Regions from separate parts of the Limosilactobacillus sp. C0001E2 genome, predicted to be linked through region 1. Evidence: predicted binding sites of a transcription regulator. Region 1 holds the regulator's gene; the other holds the start of a gene.
What was found. Region 1 encodes LexA, which represses DNA repair genes until DNA is damaged. Its sites were predicted from a motif close to CNAACANNTGTTNG; they were not measured.

Region 2: AC1EKL_RS00695 (Y-family DNA polymerase) is a predicted target of LexA. The motif match lies at 2,308-2,321, and genes of this name have one in related genera.

The regions. Positions count from the first base shown of each region.
Region 1 is NZ_JBWPXC010000005.1:60,847-65,639, reverse strand. Features, by position in the region: gene AC1EKL_RS06585 (DUF308 domain-containing protein) at 1-340, shown strand, start outside; tRNA gene AC1EKL_RS06580 (tRNA-Ser) at 407-495, shown strand; gene AC1EKL_RS06575 (hydroxymethylglutaryl-CoA synthase) at 599-1,762, shown strand; gene lexA (transcriptional repressor LexA) at 1,823-2,449, opposite strand; gene AC1EKL_RS06565 (DUF896 domain-containing protein) at 2,591-2,842, shown strand; gene AC1EKL_RS06560 (YneF family protein) at 2,945-3,151, shown strand; gene AC1EKL_RS06555 (lysophospholipid acyltransferase family protein) at 3,187-3,822, opposite strand; gene AC1EKL_RS06550 (tRNA1(Val) (adenine(37)-N6)-methyltransferase) at 3,922-4,674, shown strand; gene AC1EKL_RS06545 (GIY-YIG nuclease family protein) at 4,664-4,793, shown strand, end outside.
Region 2 is NZ_JBWPXC010000001.1:134,531-139,323, reverse strand. Features, by position in the region: gene yjeM (glutamate/gamma-aminobutyrate family transporter YjeM) at 1-229, shown strand, start outside; gene AC1EKL_RS00700 (hypothetical protein) at 283-732, opposite strand; gene AC1EKL_RS00695 (Y-family DNA polymerase) at 732-2,252, opposite strand; gene AC1EKL_RS00690 (NAD(P)H-dependent oxidoreductase) at 2,400-2,954, shown strand; gene AC1EKL_RS00685 (TVP38/TMEM64 family protein) at 3,006-3,716, opposite strand; gene AC1EKL_RS00680 (DUF2075 domain-containing protein) at 3,713-4,793, opposite strand, start outside.

The sequences.
Region 1 (4,793 bases):
CGGCCAAACTCAAGAAAACAAGGAAATGGCTGTTCTAAGACAAATGCAAAAGGCTTACACTAAAATGGGAAGTGTATCTTTTGATAGTGATTCAAAAACGTTTAAGATTCAGCCAAAAGATGGTGATGAAAGTAAGGCTATTACCTATGTGATTCAGAACCCTAGCCAAGCTGATCAAGCAGGATGGCCAAATTTAACTAAGTCATTGGTAAGTACATCTAAACAGTTGAAAAAGGTTCTCGGGAGTGGTTACTCTGTTAGCTTGATGAATCCAGATGATAGTAATGCAGCTGTTTTCACTGCTAAAGATGGTCAACAAACCTATACTGCAGTTAAATGATTCAGGAGACGTGCTCATAAAGTGCTTGCTCATTGCTAGCGAACTTGATATAATGTGAAACGTTATGGAGAGTTGGCAGAGTGGTAATGCACCGGACTCGAAATCCGGCGAACCCATGTTGAATGGGCGCGCAGGTTCAAATCCTGTACTCTCCTTAAAACTCAAGCAAGATTTGAGTGTTTGAAAAGACACCCGTGGATGAAGAACGGATCATTCACGGGTGCTTTTATTAATTATTAAGCGAGGTAGGGAGAAGTCATGAAAATCGGGATTGATGAAATGGCGTTTGCAACAACGCCTTATTACATTGAATTATCAGATCTGGCAGCTGCCCGAGGAGTGGATCCAAATAAATTTAAAATTGGTATTGGACAAGACCGGCAAGCTGTTGTTCCACCCACTCAGGATATGGTCACGCTTGGTGCAGCAGCAGCAAAAAAGTTGCCGAAAAGTGCGTTACGACGAGTGACAACCTTAATTACTGCTACTGAATCGGGAATTGATAATTCAAAAGCAAGTGGGATTTATATTAAACGATTGTTAAAGTTAAATGATTATATTCGGGTTGTTGAAACTAAGGAAGCTTGTTATTCTGCTACTGCGGCGTTGCAGTTTGCACGAGGATTAGTGGCACTTAACCCGGAAGAGACTGTTTTAGTAATTGCTTCAGATATCGCTCGATATGGCTTAAAAACACCTGGTGAGGTAACTCAGGGAGCGGGTGCCGTTGCCATGCTCGTAACCAAGAATCCCCATGTTCTAACAATTGAGCCTGTGAGTGCTTCATATACTCAGGATATTATGGACTTTTGGCGTCCATTGTTTGCTGCCGAAGCCCACGTAGATGGCAAGTATTCTAACCAAGTTTATGTCAACTTCTTTTTAAAGACATATCAGCGTTACATCCAGATTACTGGACGAACTTTAGCAGACTTTTCTGCAATAGCCTTTCATTTACCATACACAAAGATGGGAAAAAAGGGACTAGAAGGTCTGCTTAACAATGATCAAAGTTTAGTTGCACAGCGACTCCGGAAGAATTTAACTGCCGAACAGCAATTTTCTCGACAGGTGGGTAATCTGTATACGGGCTCATTATATTTGGGCTTAATGTCCTTGTTGCAAAATGGAGATGTTCAGCCTGGAGAGCGGATTGGATTATTTAGCTATGGATCAGGTGCAGAAGGTGAATTTTACTCTGGCATTTTGCAATCTGGTTATCAAGAACATATTGATAAGCATCTTAAGGAAGAATTGCAAAATCGACAACAGCTTACAATTGATCAGTACGAGCATTTATTTAATCAACAGTTAGGAATGTCGAGCGCCGATGTTGAATTTAATATTAGCAGTGATCCTAGTGAGTATGTTTTAGCCGGCCAAAGGAATGCTCAACGAATCTATCAAATTCAGGATAGTTAAATAAAATTAAAAAAGGGTTTCAAAGCTTGGTCTTACCAAACTTTGAAACCCATTCTTTGTTTAAAAGATGTTATCACGGAAAAGGCCAACCACTTTTCCTAAAATGGTAACGTGGTCCAAGATGATTGGATCCATCGTATCATTTTCTGGTTGTAAGCGATAGTAGCTTTCTTCTTTAAAGAATCGTTTACAGGTTGCCTCATTATCACTAGTCATTGCAATAACTACATCACCGTTATTTGCCGTATTTTGGCGACGAACAATAACCTTATCACCATCCAAAATACCCATGTTAATCATACTTGTTCCTTGAATTTGAAGCATGAATAAGTCATCATGATCATTGATGGTTGGCGGAATCGGGAAGAAGTCGGTTGCGTCTTGTTCTGCAAGAATTGGTTCACCAGCGGCCACGATTCCGAGAAGCGGGATTTGGTTTTGTTTAGTTTCAATGCCAAGAAATGATAAACCTTCTGGAGTAATTTCTAGTGCCCGTGGTTTAGCAGGGTCTTTCTTTAAATACCCCTTTTTTATTAAACGGTTAATATGACCATGGACTGTCGATGTTGACGAAAGACCAACTGCCGCACAAATTTCGCGGACTGTTGGTGGATATCCTTGTGCAGCCACTTGCTTATGGATGTAGTTTAAAACAGCTGTTTGTTTGTCTAATGCATTTCTTGGCATAATTCCACCTCATTTATTAGTTACAATTTATTTTAGCATAGCAACGGTTCTCTGTAAACGTACGTTCGCTATCTTTCTAAGATGTTGCAATCAGCGTCAGACTTGTTTAGACTTAAGGTTGCGATTAGAAGGAGGATAATTATGGCTGAAGAAAATGAACAAGATAAATTATTGAAAAGAATTAACGAATTGGCCCATAAAAATAAGGCGGAAGGGCTGACCGAAGAAGAAAAAGCTGAACGAAAAAAACTTCGTGACGAATATTTAAAAAATTTCCGCGAAGCTTTCCGCAGTAAAATTGAAATGACGCAAATTTTTGATAAGAGCGGCAAGGAAGTTACTCCAGAAAAGGTTAAGGAAATTCAACGTAAAAAAGGGTTACGTGACGATTAATTTCAATAAAAAATTTACAATGACTAAATAGTTTTGTAATATTATTAGTATTGAATCAAAAAGGAGGGCAAAAAGTTGAGTACTCTTGGTGTTATCTTATTAATGATTCTAGCCTTGTTAGTTGGGTTAGTAATTGGTTTCTTCGGTGCCCGAAAGTATATGGAAAACTACTTACGGAATAATCCACCAATTTCTGAAGATATGATGCGGACCATGATGCTTCAAATGGGACAAAAACCATCGGATCGGAAACTGCATATGATGATGCAGACGATGAAGAATCAAGCTAAGAAAGCAAATCGTAAATAAAAGAAGTCGACAAAAGTCGACTTCTTTTATTTACATTAAAAATGGTCATCAGCTGGCTTTTCCGGCATATCATAGTGAAAACTAGGGTCTAACTGCTGGTCTAATTTATCAAAAGCAGCTTGCATTTGCTTTTCATATTTTTTTTGAACCTCATCGGTTAAGCGCTGTTTACGGTCAATATAAATGGGGGTCCCAAACGCAATCTTCCGTTTCTTTCTTAAAAAAAGGGCACTAAATGATAATGGCCCTTGGTAAACAGCGGGTACCAAAGGGACGTTTGCTAATTTTGCAATCATTAAAGCTCCACCCTTTAGTTCTGAAGAATACCGTGATCCAGATGGAAAGATAATGGTCGAAAGTTCGGATTGACGAAGTTCTTTTACAGGGACCTTAATTGCTGACGGACCGGGGTGAACTCGATTGACAGGATAAGCGTTTAATTTTCTTAAAAACCAGTTTGCAAATTTATTTTCGAAGAGCTCCTCTTTAGCCATAAAACTGAATTTTTTAGGATAAATAGCTAAGGCGAGGAGGACCGGATCCATCCATGTTCGATGCGGAGCAACAATAATATAGTTAGCAGCTGGTAAGTTCTCTTTGTTTTTAATGATTGGCCGTCCGTTAATTACACTCAAAAACGGCTTTACTAAATGAACAAGGAAGTCATACATGTTTTATTTACCTCAAATTATTTTTGTATAATATGGTTATTATGAGCAAGAAAAACTGAACATGCAAGTTGAATCTTCAGTTTGATTAAAGGAGTAAGCATGGATAAATCAATTTTAAAACCGCATGAACGTATCGATCAACTTAGCAGTCAAGGGATTAAAATTATTCAGAGCAGTGAAGTTTTTGCTTTTTCACTAGATGCAGTGCTATTAGCTGATTTTGTACGGTCCAATCACCGCCAGCGGCTCCAAACGATTGATATATGTGCAGGTAATGGGGCCATTGGTTTGTTTTTAAACCGTAAATTAGGGGGACAATTTACTGAAGTAGAATTGCAACCGCGCTTGGCCGATATGGCTAAGCGAAGTATTTTTCTAAATGATTTGATGGATCGCTATCAAGTCATCAATGCGGATGTCAAAAATATTTTTGATTATGTTCGCAAAGATGCATATGATATCGTAACTTGTAATCCGCCATATTTTAAATCTCTGCCGACGAGTAAAAAGAACCCTAATCGTTACTTGGCGATTGCTCGTCATGAACTAACTATTGATTTACCAACAGTTGCTGAAAAAATGTCCGGGTTATTAAAAATGAATGGTAAGGGCTACTTAGTACATCGACCAGACCGGCTAACAGAAATTTTACAAGTTTTAAATGAACATCGACTAATGGTTAAGCGGATTCGCTTTGTTTACCCCAAACCAGGTAAAGACGCGAATATGGTCCTAATAGAAACCATTAAGGACGGTCGTCCAGGGGGCACAATTATTGAACCGCCCTTAGTAGTAGGTGATCAAGAAGGTAACTATACGCCACAAGTTGAGGCTATGCTCCATGCAAACTAAACCATACTATATTTACGTATTATTGTGTGCCGATCAAACACTGTATTGTGGATTTACAGATAATGTTGAACGGAGATTTAGGACTCACCAGACATATCGTGGTGCAAAATATACGCGGG
Region 2 (4,793 bases), on a different contig from region 1:
ATTCTTTAAGTCACAAGCTTCAGCTAATGCGATTTCAATCTTTGTGTTCTGTGTTGTTGCCTTCGGGATTATCTTCACTTGCCTGAACCCAATCTTGACTGGCGATTACCAAACAGCATTCTGGACAATCTTTGGTCCGGTCTTCTTTGGCCTGGTTGCTTTATTCTTCTACAACCATCAAGCAAAGAAGCACCATGTTGCTAACACAAATGAAATTAACAAAGACTAAAATAAAATTGCTTCACAAAAAGCCTGGCCACTATGGCCAGGCTTTTTCGTTTTTTAGAATTGCGATAAATTACGCACTGATCTGATGTTTGCCAGGGGGATTTTATACTGTTGTTGGGGATTTTGATGATCAATAAACGTTGCCGTTCCAGCTTGCCAATTGATCTGCATCAAATGGGTTTGAATCGTTTCATAAAACCCCGATTCAGCGTTGAAGTAATTGACTTCAACTGGAGATTGATTGCTAAGCTTGCTAAGCGACTCACTAATGTCACGTGCTTGCTGGCTGGTTTGATACTGCTTATTTTTATAATGTTGGGCAGTTTGATCAATCAAACGATGATAGCCAGTTAATGCGGAGAAGGGGGCAAATTGACCTGCTCGATCATGCTGGCTCATCGGTAAGTGAGCTTTTGACTGATGACGTGGGGGATCCATAATGTCTTGATAACGTGATGTATCCGAAAACAAGTGGTGTTCGATAATTTCTTTTTCGTGATCCATTAAATATGGTGACCTCCAATCTGATTATTTCGTTCTCGTGCTGTCGATTCCGGTAAAAGATCAGAACCATGCATAATGACATTTTTATTTCCGGTATCTTGTTGCAATTTAACAATTAACTCTTGTAATTTATGATCTTGCTGGCGCTTAACCTTGGCAACCCGATCCTCCTTAACCGCCTGGTCGACATTTGAAAAAAGGTCGGTTTGCTCATATCGGGCTTCTTGCTCCGCAACTGCTACTGGAGTAAGGTTATGTGCAATCAACGTGAGTTTGCGAATTAATAAGTGGGGATTGACCGTTCGCTTAAACAACTCCCCATGAATTTCCCGGAGTTCTTGTGCTGAATCCGTTAACGATCGTAAGTGATATTTAGCATGATCTGGTTTTGGGGTCTTACGGCCATAGAAATCCTCGCTAATTGCGCCACTATAATTATTGGCATACGTTAAACTTTGGACATCGTACTGGATGACGATTTCAATCGAATCTGTCATCATGCCACGTTTAACTAACGTTAATGCTAAATCATCCGCCATTCCACTAACGACAACCCGAGTTTCCTTAGGCTTGTAAGGACGCATTAAGACTTGTCCAGAATAAATACCATGTTCGTCTGAAGTATAAGACTTAATATCAGCAATGGTTGCTGATTCAAAGCCCCAGGCGTGATCAATTAATAGTTCCGCATTTTTGCCAAATTCACGGTAAAGGACTTCTTCATTCATTGGATCAGAGAGTTTGCCTAGTGAACAACGGGCAATATCTCCCATCGTATGTAAGCCAAGTTTTTCTAAGCGCTTGGCATATCCCTTCCCTAAACGCCAAAAATCCGTGAGTGGGGTGTGGGCCCAGAGATAACGTCGGTATTGTTTTTCATTCATTTGTGCGATTCGCACGCCATCTTGATCACCGGGAATCCGTTTGGCCACAATATCCATAGCGATTTTCGCTAAGTATAGATTAGTACCAATTCCTGCCGTCGCCGTAATTTTTGTTTCTGCTTGAATTTGCTGAATGATGGTTTTAGCTAAATCATGGGCAGAAACTTGATGCTCATGGATATAGTCAGTTACATCCATAAAAACTTCATCAATCGAATAGACGTGAATGTTTTGCGGTTTGATATATCGTAAATAAATTTCATAAATTTGTGCCGAAACCTGCATATAGTATTCCATCCGTGGCTTAGCAATTTTGAAGGCCACCCGGAGATTAGGCGACTTTAATAATTTACCGCGGTAAATCGATGAGTGATCGGACAGATGGTGATAAGTTGCATGCTTAGCACGTTCCCGATTAATTCCATGAATTCGTTGACGCACTTCAAACAAACGGGGCCGCCCTGGTACGCCAAACTTTTTTAAAGCAGGCGAAACCGCCAGGCAGATGGTCTTATCGGAACGAGAAGTATCCGCCACCACTAGGTTAGTATTGAGCGGATTTAAATTTAAAGCGGCACACTCAGCGGAAGCATAGAATGATTTTAGATCGATTGCTAAAAAGGTTCGCGCATCCATAGTATTAATCCTTTCGTTATATTAGGTACTAGTATTATACCGAATTAAGCATAAAAGAACAAACGTTTGAGGCATGAAACAAGTTGAAATTTAATTAAAAATGGTTCAAAATTAAATGACGAATAGTAAGAAAAAGGAGCGTTCATTATGAAAACAACAATTTTATTATTTCACCCTCACATGGATCAATCGCGGGTCAACAAAGCACTAGCAGAAGCTGCCAAGAAGTCTGGATTTGAAGTTCGTGATATGTATGCTTTATATCCAGATTTTAAAATTGATGTTCCAAAGGAACGCCAAATTCTTGAAAATACTGATCGAATTGTGTTCCAGTTTCCTGTTTATTGGTACTCCAGTCCAGCACTGGTTAAGCAATATGAAGATGATGTTTTCACTGGCAACTGGGCGTACAACGGTGGCAAAGCACTTCTTGACCACGAATGGCTGCTTGCGGTTACGCCAGGAGATGATAAGGATGCGTATGCCAAGGATGGTCGGGTTCATTACACAATGCCAAGTTTGCTACGACCATACCAAGCAACCAGTATTTTCATTAAGACTAAGTTCATGACGCCATTTATCAGTTATAATGCTTCCAACATGTCTGATACTGAATTAGCACAGCGGGCGCAAGCGTACGTAAAATACCTTCAACAACCGGAACTACCAGTTGCTGACCGCTATGGACAAAGTGAAAAGTAATAACTCACGAAAAAAGGACCCGAGGGTTCGGCTTTGCCGAGCAATCGAGTCCTAATTTTTAGTGATACTTTCTTGCCGTTCTCGACGGTATTCGATCAACTTATAGATTGCAATTCCTACGACGATAATTAGTAATGCAGCAATAATTCGTTTCAAATCACCCTTGATGATGGCGTCGCCACCAAATGCATACAGATAAGAAGTCGGGAGCATTCCGATAATTACCATTGCTAAGAAACGTTGTCGAGAAACTTTCATTTGCACTACTGCATAGTTAACGAGCGCACTGGGGATCACTGGGATCATGTAACCCATGGTTAATGCGATGAGCGGATGTTTGGTGTTTGTTAAGTGTTTAAGCGAACGACTGTGCTTAAACTTATCAGAAAAATGAATGTGGGTAATTAAGCCTGCTACTAAGCAGTTACCAGTAACATTGCCAATCCAATTAATTAATAGCCCAACAATGGGTCCATAGCAGACCCCGGTAAAAATACAAACCACTGAATTTGATAAACCGGGAATTGCATTCATCATGGCAATGATAACGACAAGCATTCCCATGTCGCGGTATGAGTGAGCACGAATTAAATGCAACAGTTTGGTTTGATTATGGTGGTTGTAGTGTAAAATGAGGTTCAATTCTGGCTTAAAATCATGATAGATGCCGACTAATGCTAATACGATCAAGACGATCGCAATACTAATCAGCAGTGTTTTGCTTACGTAACGGGGACGGTGATGTTCCTGATTTGCTTTCATTTCAATTCGTTCCTTTGGTTTTGTCTTATCATTTGATGATACAACTGAACGAGGGTTTGCCGCAAGCGGGGATCATGCGCGTAGAGGTAAGTTCCTTTAACACCACGTTTCATGATCACGTTTAAAGCATTTAACAGCATCCGTTTTTCAAGAGCTTGGATCTCTTGAGGATCAGATAGATCACTCCTTTTTTTAAACGCTTCCACATCCGTAAACTTATCCAGGTGGATTGCAAGCTGATTACTGGATGATTTTTGACTAAAAATTGGTCCAATGATGATCCCAGCATAGTTTAGATCAAAGCCTTGACAAGTATAGATTGAGCCAACTTCATTAATGGTTTCTGGGATTTCTGCCCATGGGGTGGCAGTAAAGTTATATTGATCCCAGGGCATCTTAAAGCGTCCTTCACAAATATAATGTTTCCCACCATCAAGCGTGGAAGGGTATCCGGAGGTTGAAAGGATGCGTGAAAGTCCGACCTCATTGTTCCGCCGTACAATGGCCTGCCGCATCTCCTCCGCATCATCGTAAATCCGAAAATCGTAATGGTCGCGACTATCAAGAGGTAATGGGTTGATCTGGCCATCGGTAAAGTCATTCATCCATTGAACCAACTGATCACTAGCAGTCATTCGAAATTGATGCTTGAGGTAATACTCATCATGAGGATACTGGTTAACCAACTTTTGCAACCGTTCAGGTGTCCAGAGACTTTTCATGCGTAATACCTGGTAACGGTCAAACACGATAATGACAATCCGCGATCGTTTAATGATTTCGACTAATTGATTGTCATAGTAAAAATTATTGTAGTGGTCAGGCTTCGATAGTAACAGGTGGGCTTCGTCAATCACGGCGACATCAATAGTTTGATGCAGTTTATCTAACTGGTTGATGAAGGAAGTCGGCCGCATGAAGTCTTTTTTGAGCAGATGTGGTTGTCCACCAGCAATTTCACGATAAACTTTGATAATTTCAGGATGATTAACTAAAAACTTATTGCGTGTTTGGTACAGTGGACTTGTAGAATCGGTCCGCGCAGCAGTTTGAAGTTCATTAAAAAGGTGGGAAAGA